3 linked regions of the Candidatus Thiodictyon syntrophicum genome follow. The protein of the gene in region 1 interacts with the protein of each later gene in a pairwise test. Links are inferred from orthologs where the notes say so. Each region holds a gene or a part of one and is shown on either strand. Other genes may lie near its edges.

Region 1 (3,004 bases):
GACATCTTCGTGCGGCGTGTGGAAGGTGTGTGGCAGGTCGAGCTGAATCCGGAAACTACGCCTAAACTAAGAGTGAACGCCGACTATGCGCGGCTCATCCGGCGCAGCGACCAGAGTGCGGACAGCATTGCCTTGAAAAGTCACCTGCAAGAGGCCCGCTGGTTCATCAAGAGCCTGGTCAGCCGCAACGACACGGTCCTGCGCGTCGCCGCCAAGATCGTGGAATTGCAGCAGGAATTTCTCGAACGCGGTGAGGAGGCCATGAAGCCGCTGATCCTGCGCGACGTCTCCGAGGCGCTGGACCTGCACGAGTCCACCATCTCGCGGGTCACCACCCAGAAATACATGCACACCCCGCGCGGGACCTTCGAGTTCAAGTTTTTTTTCTCGTCCCACGTGAACACGGCGGCCGGGGGCGAGTGTTCATCCACGGCCATCCGCGCCCTGATCCGCAAGATGATCACCAATGAATCGGCCCGCAAGCCCTTGAGCGATAGTCGGATCGCCGACGAGTTGGCCGATCAGGGCATCAATGTTGCGCGACGCACCGTCGCGAAATACCGCGAGGCGATGGGCATCCCACCCTCGAACGAACGCAAACGCCTGGCTTGACAGGCGGTTTGAAACCAGAGGAGAAGACCAGACCATGCATATCAACCTGACGGGTCACCATATCGACGTGACCGAGGCCCTCAAGGGGTACGTCGATAACAAGTTCGAGCGCCTGGCTCGCCATTTCGACCACGTCATCAACGCCCACGTCATCCTGACGGTGGAGAAATTGGCCCAGCGCGCCGAGGCCACCCTGCATGTGAACGGCGGTAAGCTGTTCGCCGACTCGGTCCATGAGGACATGTATGCCGCCATCGACACCCTGATCGACAAGCTGGACCGCCAGATCCTGCGCCACAAGGAGAAGAAGGCCAGCCACCGCCCGGTGGCCGTCACCGGCACCAAGCCCGGCGAGACCGAGTAAGGGCGAACCCCGATAAACCACAGGGTCGCACCCGGGCCGGCACGCACGGACACCTCGGACACCCGTTCGAGGTGTCTTTCGTTGCGACCCGGGGCCATCCGAACCAGTGTGACGGGCGCGTGCGTCCCGCACGACCAAGAGGAGTCAGCCGACATGACCCGCACCCACTTGCGCGACCCGCGCCGCGGTACCTGCCGCGCCGTCCGGCATTGCGTCCGCGGCCAGGAGCGGTAGCCGATGTTACCGCCCGACTTCATCAACGAACACCGCATTGGCCGCGGTCTTGAGATCGCGAGCAAAAAGCGTCTGCTCGAGACCCTGGCCCGCCTCCTGGCCACGGACCATCCGCAGTTGAAACCGGACCTGATCTTCGAGCGTCTCCTGGAGCGCGAGCGGCTCGGCAGTACCGGGCTCGGGCACGGCATCGCCCTGCCCCACGCCCGCGTCAAGGAGGCCACCCAGTCCCTGGGCGCCTTCGTCTCCCTCGCCCGCGGGGTCGATTACGACGCGGCCGACGGGGAGCCTGTCGATCTGGCCTTTGCGCTGCTGGTGCCCGAGACCGCCACCGAGGAGCACCTGCAACTCCTGGCCGAGTTGGCCGGCCGCTTCAACGATCCCGCGGTGCGCCAGCAGTTGCGGCAGGCGGGGTCCGCCGCCGCCGTCCTGCGCGTCTTCGGCGTCGCCTAGCGCACGGCGCCCCATCATGGCCGACAGCCTCCAGTCACTCATCCGGCACACCGGGCCCCGCACCCGGCTGCGCTGGCTCACCCCTGAGCCCGGCACCCGCCGCCCGCTGCGCGGGGACGACCCGACCCTGTCCGGCCAGGCCCTGGTCGGGTCGCTCAACTGCATCCACCCGAACCGGCTGCAGGTTATCGGTCGCGCGGAACTCGTGTACCTGGCCGGTCTCGGCGCCACCGCCTTCGCCGAGACCATCGAAAAGCTCTTCACCGACCGGCCCACCGCGGTGATCTTCTGCGACGGGATCGAGCCCGAACCACTGTTCTGGGACTGGGCCGAACGCACCGGCACCCCCCTGATCGGGTCCCCCGTCTCGGACGAAGAGTTGATCAATCAACTGCGCTACTATCTGACCCACGCCTTGGCGGAACGCAAGACCATCCACGGCGTCTTCATTGAGGTCTTGGGGATGGGCGTGCTGCTGGCCGGGGACCCGGCGGTCGGCAAGAGCGAGTTGGCGCTCGATCTGATCAGCCGCGGACACCGCCTGATCGCCGACGACGCACCCCAGTTCGCCCGCGTCGCACCGGAGAAACTGGAAGGCACCTGCCCGGATGCCCTGCTCGATTTCCTGGAGGTCCGCGGCCTGGCACTGGTTCAGTTTGGTTCTTCCTTATCCTTATGTTTTTGTAGTATTTTTATAACCTGGGCTGTCGAACTCTAAGGACCTCATCCCACGAGAGTCCCTGCTGGAGAATCCCCAGAGCCACCGCAGGAACCTGTTTTGTCGTGAAGTGGCTGCGAATAAAGTTATGGACAATCCACAACATATCCAATGTTCTTTGCAAACCAGAAATGCTCTTCGCGTACGTATTCGTTCGGCGGCGATAAGCAGAATTCTTTCGCCGAAATGAAGCGTTCGATGCTTCCAAATGATTAGCATGAATATCGGCTGGCGTCACATCTTGATCGGTTTCTGGATGCTCCGGATGAGGGGTTTCGTATTTGGGACGCGAGTGCCCCGTTCTATCAGTTCCTTTCCCTTTATTCTTAAGGCGCACCTTCACACCGCGACGAAGCACTTTCGGTGGGCGGCCGCGTTTTCCGGTTCGCAATACTTCGTGGCAAATTTCAAACAGGAGATTGCCATACCGACGTTCCCCGTCGGTGACTAGAGTGACATCGCCAGTACGCAGGATGACATCTCTAAGTATTTGTATGGCATATGAAAATAGGCTGCGATCCTTTTTCCCGCACTGAAGCGCCCAGATAAATCGACTTGCCCTTTCCATCAGTACGATCGTCCAGCCTTCACAATCCTCCGGGGGGACATTCCTATTCACTTTC
Region 2 (3,390 bases), 1.5 Mb from region 1 along the record:
GCAGCCTGATCGTCAAGGACGACCGGCCGCTGGGCTCCGTCCTCATCGGACAGCATTTCACCGCACCCGGGTATTTCTGGGGTCGGCCCTCCGCCACCGCGCCCTATCCCAACAACGCCGCCGCCTCCGGCGGATCGAATCTGGGGCCGCTCAATCCGGCGCTGATCGATGCGGTCAAGGGGCGCATCGCGGCACTCAAGACGGCCGATCCGGGCAACACCCGGCCGATCCCGCTGGACCTGGTCACTGCCTCCGGCAGCGGTCTGGACCCGCACCTGAGCCCGGCCGCCGTTCAGTACCAGGTAAAGCGGGTGGCGCGAGCGCGCTCGCTTGAGCCCGTAGCGGTCGAGGCCCTGGTGGCACGCTTCACCGAAGGCCGACAATGGGGGGTCTTCGGCGAACCGCGGGTCAATGTGCTGAGGCTCAACCTGGCCCTTGATGACTTGCATCCCTGATGGCCGATCAACGCCCCGACCCCGACGCGCTGCTGGATCGTCTCAAGGCCGACGAGGCCAAGGCCGCCCGCGGCCGGTTGAAGATCTTCTTTGGCGCCTCGGCCGGGGTCGGCAAGACCTACGCCATGCTGTCGGCCGCGCGGGCACAGGCCGGGCAACACGCGGACATCGTCATCGGCGTCGTGGAGACCCACGGCCGAAAAGAGACCGAGACCCTGCTGGAAGGACTGGAGCGGCTCCCCCTCAAGTCGGTCCCTTACCGCGGCCGGGTCTTGCAGGAGTTCGACCTCGACGGCGCCCTGGCGCGCCGCCCGTCCCTGATCCTGATCGACGAACTGGCCCATTCCAATGCGCCGGGGTCGCGTCATCCCAAACGCTGGCACGACGTCGATGAATTGCTGGGGGCCGGTATCGATTGCTGGTCGACGATCAACGTCCAGCACTTAGAAGGCCTCAACGATGTCGTCGGCGGCATCACCGGTGTGCGGGTCTGGGAGACCGTACCCGATCAGGTCTTCGATGCCGCCGATGAGGTGGTGCTGGTTGACCTGTCGCCGGAAGAACTGTTGCAGCGGCTCAAAGAGGGCAAGGTCTATCTGCCCCACCAGGCCGAGCGCGCGATCCAGAACTTCTTCCGCAAGGGCAACCTGATCGCACTGCGCGAACTCGCCCTGCGCCGCACCGCCGATCGCGTCGACCGCCAGATGCTCCAGTACCGGCGCGACCAATCGGTCTCGCCGGTCTGGCAGACCCGCGAATCGCTCCTGGTCTGCATCGGCCCCGGCGAGGGGGCCGAGCGCATCATCCGCAGCGCGGCCCGCCTGGCCGCGCGTCTGGACGTACCCTGGCATGCCCTCTCGATCGATACCCCGGCCCTGCAGCGCCTGTCACGCCGCCAGCGCCAACGCATCTTAAAGAGCATCAAACTGGCGCAAGACATGGGGGCGGAGACGGCCACCCTCTCCGGCAGCGATCCGGTGGCGACCGTCATCGCTTATGCGCGCGACCATAACCTCTTCCGGGTGATCGTGGGACGCGATCATGTGCGGGCCTGGCGACCCTGGTACCGCTCATTCGCCGACCGCATCGGCAAGCAGGCACCCGATCTGGAGGTCATCCAGGTCGCGCGCGGCGAACCGCAGGAGCGCAAACCGAGCGACGAGCGCACCGACGAGTCCTGGTTCGCGCGCCTGCGGGCGCCCTGGCAGTCCTATGCGATGAGCGCAGTCATCTGCGCCCTCGCGGCGGCGCTCGCGGCCCCCCTGCACTCGGTCTTCGAGCTCACCAATATCGCCATGCTGTTCCTGCTGGCGGTCGTGGTGGTGGCGGTCCGCTACGGCTTCGGGCCCTCGGTCATGGCCGCCTTCCTGACGGTCGCGGCCTTCGACTTCTTCCATGTGCAGCCGCGCCTTTCGTTCTCGGTCAGTGATGTGCAATATCTGCTGACCTTCGTCGTCATGCTGGTCGTCGCTCTGGTCACCGCCACCCTCACCACCGGGGCCAAGTATCAGGCCCGCGTCGCCAGTCTACGCGAGCAGCGGGTGCGCGCCCTCTACGAGCTGTCGCGCGACCTGTCGGGGGCCCTGATGCCCGAACAGATTGCCGAGATCAGTCAACGCTTTGCTGAAACCGAATTCGGCGCCAAGTCGGCCATCCTGCTGGCCGACGAGCACCACCGGCTCGGCGACCCGGTTGCCACACCAACCGGCGGTCTCGCATTGGATATCGGCATCGGCCAGTGGGCCCTGGATCATGCCGCCGACGCCGGTGCCGGCACGGACACGCTGCCGGGCAGCCCCATCCGCTATGTGCCCTTGACCGCGCCGATGCGCACCCGCGGGGTGCTGGCGCTGGAACTGCGCAACCCGAGCCGGTTGATGCTCCCCGAACAGGGGCGCCTGCTCGATACCTTCGCCCGACTCATTGCGATCTCGCTGGAGCGCATCCACTATGTCGACATCGCGCGGATCACCACCGTACAGATGGAGTCGGAACGCCTGCGCAGTTCACTCCTGTCCGCCATCTCCCATGACCTGCGCACCCCGCTGGCGACACTGGTGGGCCTGGCCGATTCGATTGCCATGACGGTACCCCCGCCGACCGGGCGCCAGTCGGAGATTGCCGCATCGCTGCGCGAGGAGGCCCTGCGGATGAACTCCCTGGTCAACAATCTGCTCGATATGGCGCGCCTGCAATCCGGGGCGGTGCGGCTCAACCAGCAATGGCAGCCGCTGGAGGAGGTCGTCGGCAGTGCCCTGAAGGCCGTGGCCTCGACCATCGCCGGGCGAGCGGTGAGCATCGATCTGCCGCCGGACCTGCCGCTGCTGGAATTCGACGCGGTACTGATGGAGCGCGTGCTGGTCAACCTGCTGGAAAACGCCGCCAAGTACACCCCGGCCGGGAGCCCCATCGGGATCGGCGCCGCGCCCGGCGCGGGCGATGTGGTGAGGATCTGGGTCGAGGACCATGGTCCAGGTTTACCGCCGGGGAAGGAAGAGGAGATGTTCAAGAAGTTTGAACGCGGCCGCAGTGAAAGCGCGACCCCTGGTGTCGGCCTGGGGCTCGCGATCTGCCGCGCCATCTGCGCGGCGCACGGCGGGACTATTCAAGCGGAGAACCGCCGCGGGAGCGGGGCGCGTTTTGTCTTTTGCCTGCCTCGCGGTAATCCTCCGGTGGTCGATACTGCGGACGAGGATGCCCAACCCTAAGAGACCCAGCGATGAGCCTGAAAAGAATAGTTGTCCACAGATGAACACAGATTATTCATTGACTTACGCTTGACCTGGGGCTTACCTTGCCGGTGATTCTGACATCAGCGATAAGCGCATGACAACTCAAAGAATATCTGTGTTCATCTGTGTTCATCTGTGGATTTTAGAATGAACGAACCGACGCCCCGGGTCATCGTGATCGAGGATGAGCCCAAGATCAGGCG
Region 3 (2,911 bases), 360 kb from region 1 along the record:
GAAAATCATGGCGAGGAGGACAAAACCGCCCGGCCAGCCGGCGGGCAGGAAGCGCGGCAGCACCAAGGGGATCCGGCTGTCCTCGAAGTGGCGGGCCAGCAGGGCAAAGCCGAGCAGCAGGCCGAGCAGGTTGGCGAGCAGCACCCACTCGTGGCCCAGGTGATCGATGAGCCCGGTCAGGCCCGGTCCCGCCGGGAATCCGGTCACGCCGAGTTTGAAGGCGGTGATGACGGTGAGCCCGGTCAGGGCGACCGCGAGGGTGTGACGGTGCAGGACGGCGACCCCCAACAGGGTGGCCGCAAACAGGATGAACTCGGATGGGATGCCGAACAACTGGATGGATGCGGCGGCAACTCCTGGTGTTGCGGCCACGGCGGGGCCGCTGCACGCCAGGTTGGCGACCAAGGTGACCAGCGTCAGGGCCGGCAGACTCAGGTGGCGCGGAGTGCCGGTGGCGGGGACGCAGAGCATGGGCGGTATCAAGGCGGCGCCGATTGGGACCTGACAGGGTGGCGCAGATGATAGCCCGGGCGCCGTTGAACTGCGATGCTTCCGTCCGGTGGCTGTCAGTGGCCCCGGGTCGCCTGACGGCGTAGGATGCCGACGCTGAGAACCCGCGCCGCGCAGGTGTCGCCGCCAATTTCCCTCATCCCTCATCCCTCATCCCTCATGTGACCACCCAATGAAGATCGTCATCCTCGGCGCCGGCCAGGTCGGTACCTCGGTGGCCGAGAGCCTGGTCTCGGAGGCCAACGAGATTACGGTCGTCGATACCGACCTGGTGCGCCTGGCGCGTCTCCAGGACCGGCTCGACCTGCGCACCGTGGTCGGCAACGCCGCCCTGCCCTCGGTCCTGGAACGGGCCGGCATGGCCGATGCGGACATGTTGATCGCGGTGACCCAGAGCGACCAGACCAACCTGTGCGCCTGCCGCACGGCCGCCACCCTCTACAAGACCCCGACCAAGATCGCCCGGCTGCGCTCGCCGGACTATGCCCGTTACCCGGAACTGCTGGAGGCGAAGAACTTCGCGGTGGACTTCAGCATCTGTCCGGAACAGATCATCACCGATTACCTGGTCCAGTTGCTGGCCTTTCCCGAGGCGCTCCAGGTGCTGGAGTTCGCCGACGGTCTGGTGAGCCTGGTGGCGGTGCGCGCCATCCCGGGCGGGACCCTGGTGGGGCACCCGGTGGCGGACCTGCGTCGCCACATCCCCACCGTGGACGCACGCATCGCCGCCATCTATCGCCGCGATCAGCCCATCATCCCGGACGGGGAGACCCTGATCGAGGCCGGGGATGAGGTCTTCTTCCTGGCCGCCACCCGCGACATCGGCCAGGTGGTGAGCGAACTGCGGCGCCGTGACCGCCCGACCCGGCGCATCCTCATCGCCGGGGGCGGGAACATCGGGGAGCGGCTCGCCGGCGCCACCCAGGATCGCTATAAGGTGAAGTTGGTCGAGGCCGATGAGGCGCGCGCCCGGACCCTGGGGGCGACGCTGAAACACACCCTGGTGCTGGTGGGGGAGGGTACGGACGAGAACCTGCTGGCGGCCGAGTCGATCGAGGACATGGACTGCTTCCTCGCCCTGACCAACGACGACGAGAACAATATCCTCTCCGCCCTGCTCGCCAAGGGCCTGGGGGCGCGCCGGGTACTGGCCCTGATCAACCGGCGGGCCTATGTCGATCTGGTGCAGGCGGACCGCATCGACATCGCCATCTCCCCGGCCCAGATCTCCATCGGCTCCCTGCTGGCCCGGGTGCGCAAGGGTGACGTGGCCGCGGTGCACAGTCTGCGCCGGGGGGCGGCGGAGGCCCTGGAGCTGGTGGTCCATGGGGACAGCCGTACCTCCCAGGTCGCGGGCCGGCGCATCGAGCAACTGGACCTGCCCCCGGGGGTGACGGTGGGGGCCGTCGTGCGCGGGGCCGCACCCATGGCGGGTGGGGCCGACCGGCGCCGCGTCCTGATCGCCCACCACGACGTGGTGATCGAGGCGGAGGATCATGTGATCCTGTTCGTGATCAGCAAGGACCTGCTGCCCAAGGTGGAGCGCTATTTCCAGGTCGGTCTGGGGTTCTTCTGATGTATTCGGTCCTGTCGGTCACCAACGTCCTCGGGCGCCTGTTGATGGTGTTCAGCCTGACCTATCTGCTGCCCATCGCCTGTGCCCTGATCTACGACGACGGGACCCTGCTGACCTTCGTCTTCAGCATGCTCGCCTGCGTCCTGGTCGGTCTGTTGATGGTCGCGGCGACCCGCCATGAGCGCCGGGTGCTCAAGGCGCGCGACGGCTTCATGCTGGTTACCATGGCCTGGACCCTGACCGCCGCGATCGCCACCGTGCCGCTGATGCTGCACCAGCAGCTCTCCTTCACGGACGCCTTCTTTGAAACCATGTCCGGACTCACCACGACCGGGGCCACGGTGATGGTGGGGCTCGACGATATCGCGCCCTCCATCAACCTGTGGCGCCATGCCCTGTGCTGGTTGGGCGGCATGGGGATCATCGTGCTGGCGGTCGCGATCCTGCCCTTCCTGGGGGTCGGCGGTATGCAACTCATGCGCGCGGAGGTGCCGGGGCCCATCAAGGACAACCGGCTTACCGCTCGTATCGGCGATACCGCGGCGCTACTCTGGGTCATCTATGTGAGCCTCACCCTGGCCTGCGTCCTGGGGCTGCGGATCGCCGGCATGGATTGGTTCGACGCCGTCTGCAACGCCTTTTCGACCTTGAGCCTGGCCGGCTTCTCGACCCGGGACGCGAGTATCGGCGCCTGGGACTCGCCGGTCATCGAAATCGTGATCATCGTCTTCATGGTGCTCGCGGCGATCAACTTCGCCACCCATTACACCGTCTGGCGGCATCGCAGTCTGAGGCCCATCTGGCGCGATCCGGAGGCCCGGGGGG

The links. Proteins that work in one complex are often made in the same cells at the same time.
Region 2: the proteins of THSYN_RS02050 (region 1) and kdpD interact in binary tests that used the Escherichia coli proteins (3 or more experiments, as listed by UniProt). The link is inferred for Candidatus Thiodictyon syntrophicum from one-to-one orthologs.
Region 3: the proteins of THSYN_RS02050 (region 1) and trkA interact in binary tests that used the Escherichia coli proteins (3 or more experiments, as listed by UniProt). The link is inferred for Candidatus Thiodictyon syntrophicum from one-to-one orthologs.

The regions. Positions count from the first base shown.
Region 1 is NZ_CP020370.1:470,118-473,121, reverse strand. The notes cover bases 16-2,938. They hold THSYN_RS02050 (PTS sugar transporter subunit IIA), read left to right. Parts: upstream 16-1,213; coding sequence 1,214-1,663; downstream 1,664-2,938. Other genes in these bases: THSYN_RS02040 (IS1 family transposase), read right to left, coding at 2,356-2,938; THSYN_RS02045 (hypothetical protein), read left to right, coding at 1,680-2,381; hpf (ribosome hibernation-promoting factor, HPF/YfiA family), read left to right, coding at 647-976; THSYN_RS02060 (RNA polymerase factor sigma-54), read left to right, coding at 16-612. Outside these bases: more of THSYN_RS02060, read left to right, coding at 1-15; more of THSYN_RS02040, read right to left, coding at 2,939-3,004. UniProt on the Escherichia coli protein: Seems to have a role in regulating nitrogen assimilation.
Region 2 is NZ_CP020370.1:1,990,914-1,994,303, reverse strand. The notes cover bases 55-3,363. They hold kdpD (two-component system sensor histidine kinase KdpD), read left to right. Parts: upstream 55-454; coding sequence 455-3,163; downstream 3,164-3,363. Other genes in these bases: kdpE (two-component system response regulator KdpE), read left to right, coding at 3,335-3,363; kdpC (potassium-transporting ATPase subunit KdpC), read left to right, coding at 55-455. In the rest of the region: more of kdpC, read left to right, coding at 1-54; more of kdpE, read left to right, coding at 3,364-3,390. UniProt on the Escherichia coli protein: Member of the two-component regulatory system KdpD/KdpE involved in the regulation of the kdp operon. KdpD may function as a membrane-associated protein kinase that phosphorylates KdpE in response to environmental signals.
Region 3 is NZ_CP020370.1:111,326-114,236, forward strand. Bases 55-2,884 are described here. They hold trkA (Trk system potassium transporter TrkA), read left to right. Parts: upstream 55-682; coding sequence 683-2,086; downstream 2,087-2,884. Other genes in these bases: THSYN_RS00505 (citrate transporter), read right to left, coding at 55-471; THSYN_RS00515 (TrkH family potassium uptake protein), read left to right, coding at 2,086-2,884. Also shown: more of THSYN_RS00505, read right to left, coding at 1-54; more of THSYN_RS00515, read left to right, coding at 2,885-2,911. UniProt on the Escherichia coli protein: Part of the constitutive potassium transport systems TrkG and TrkH. May regulate the transport activity of TrkG and TrkH systems. Binds to NAD(+) and NADH.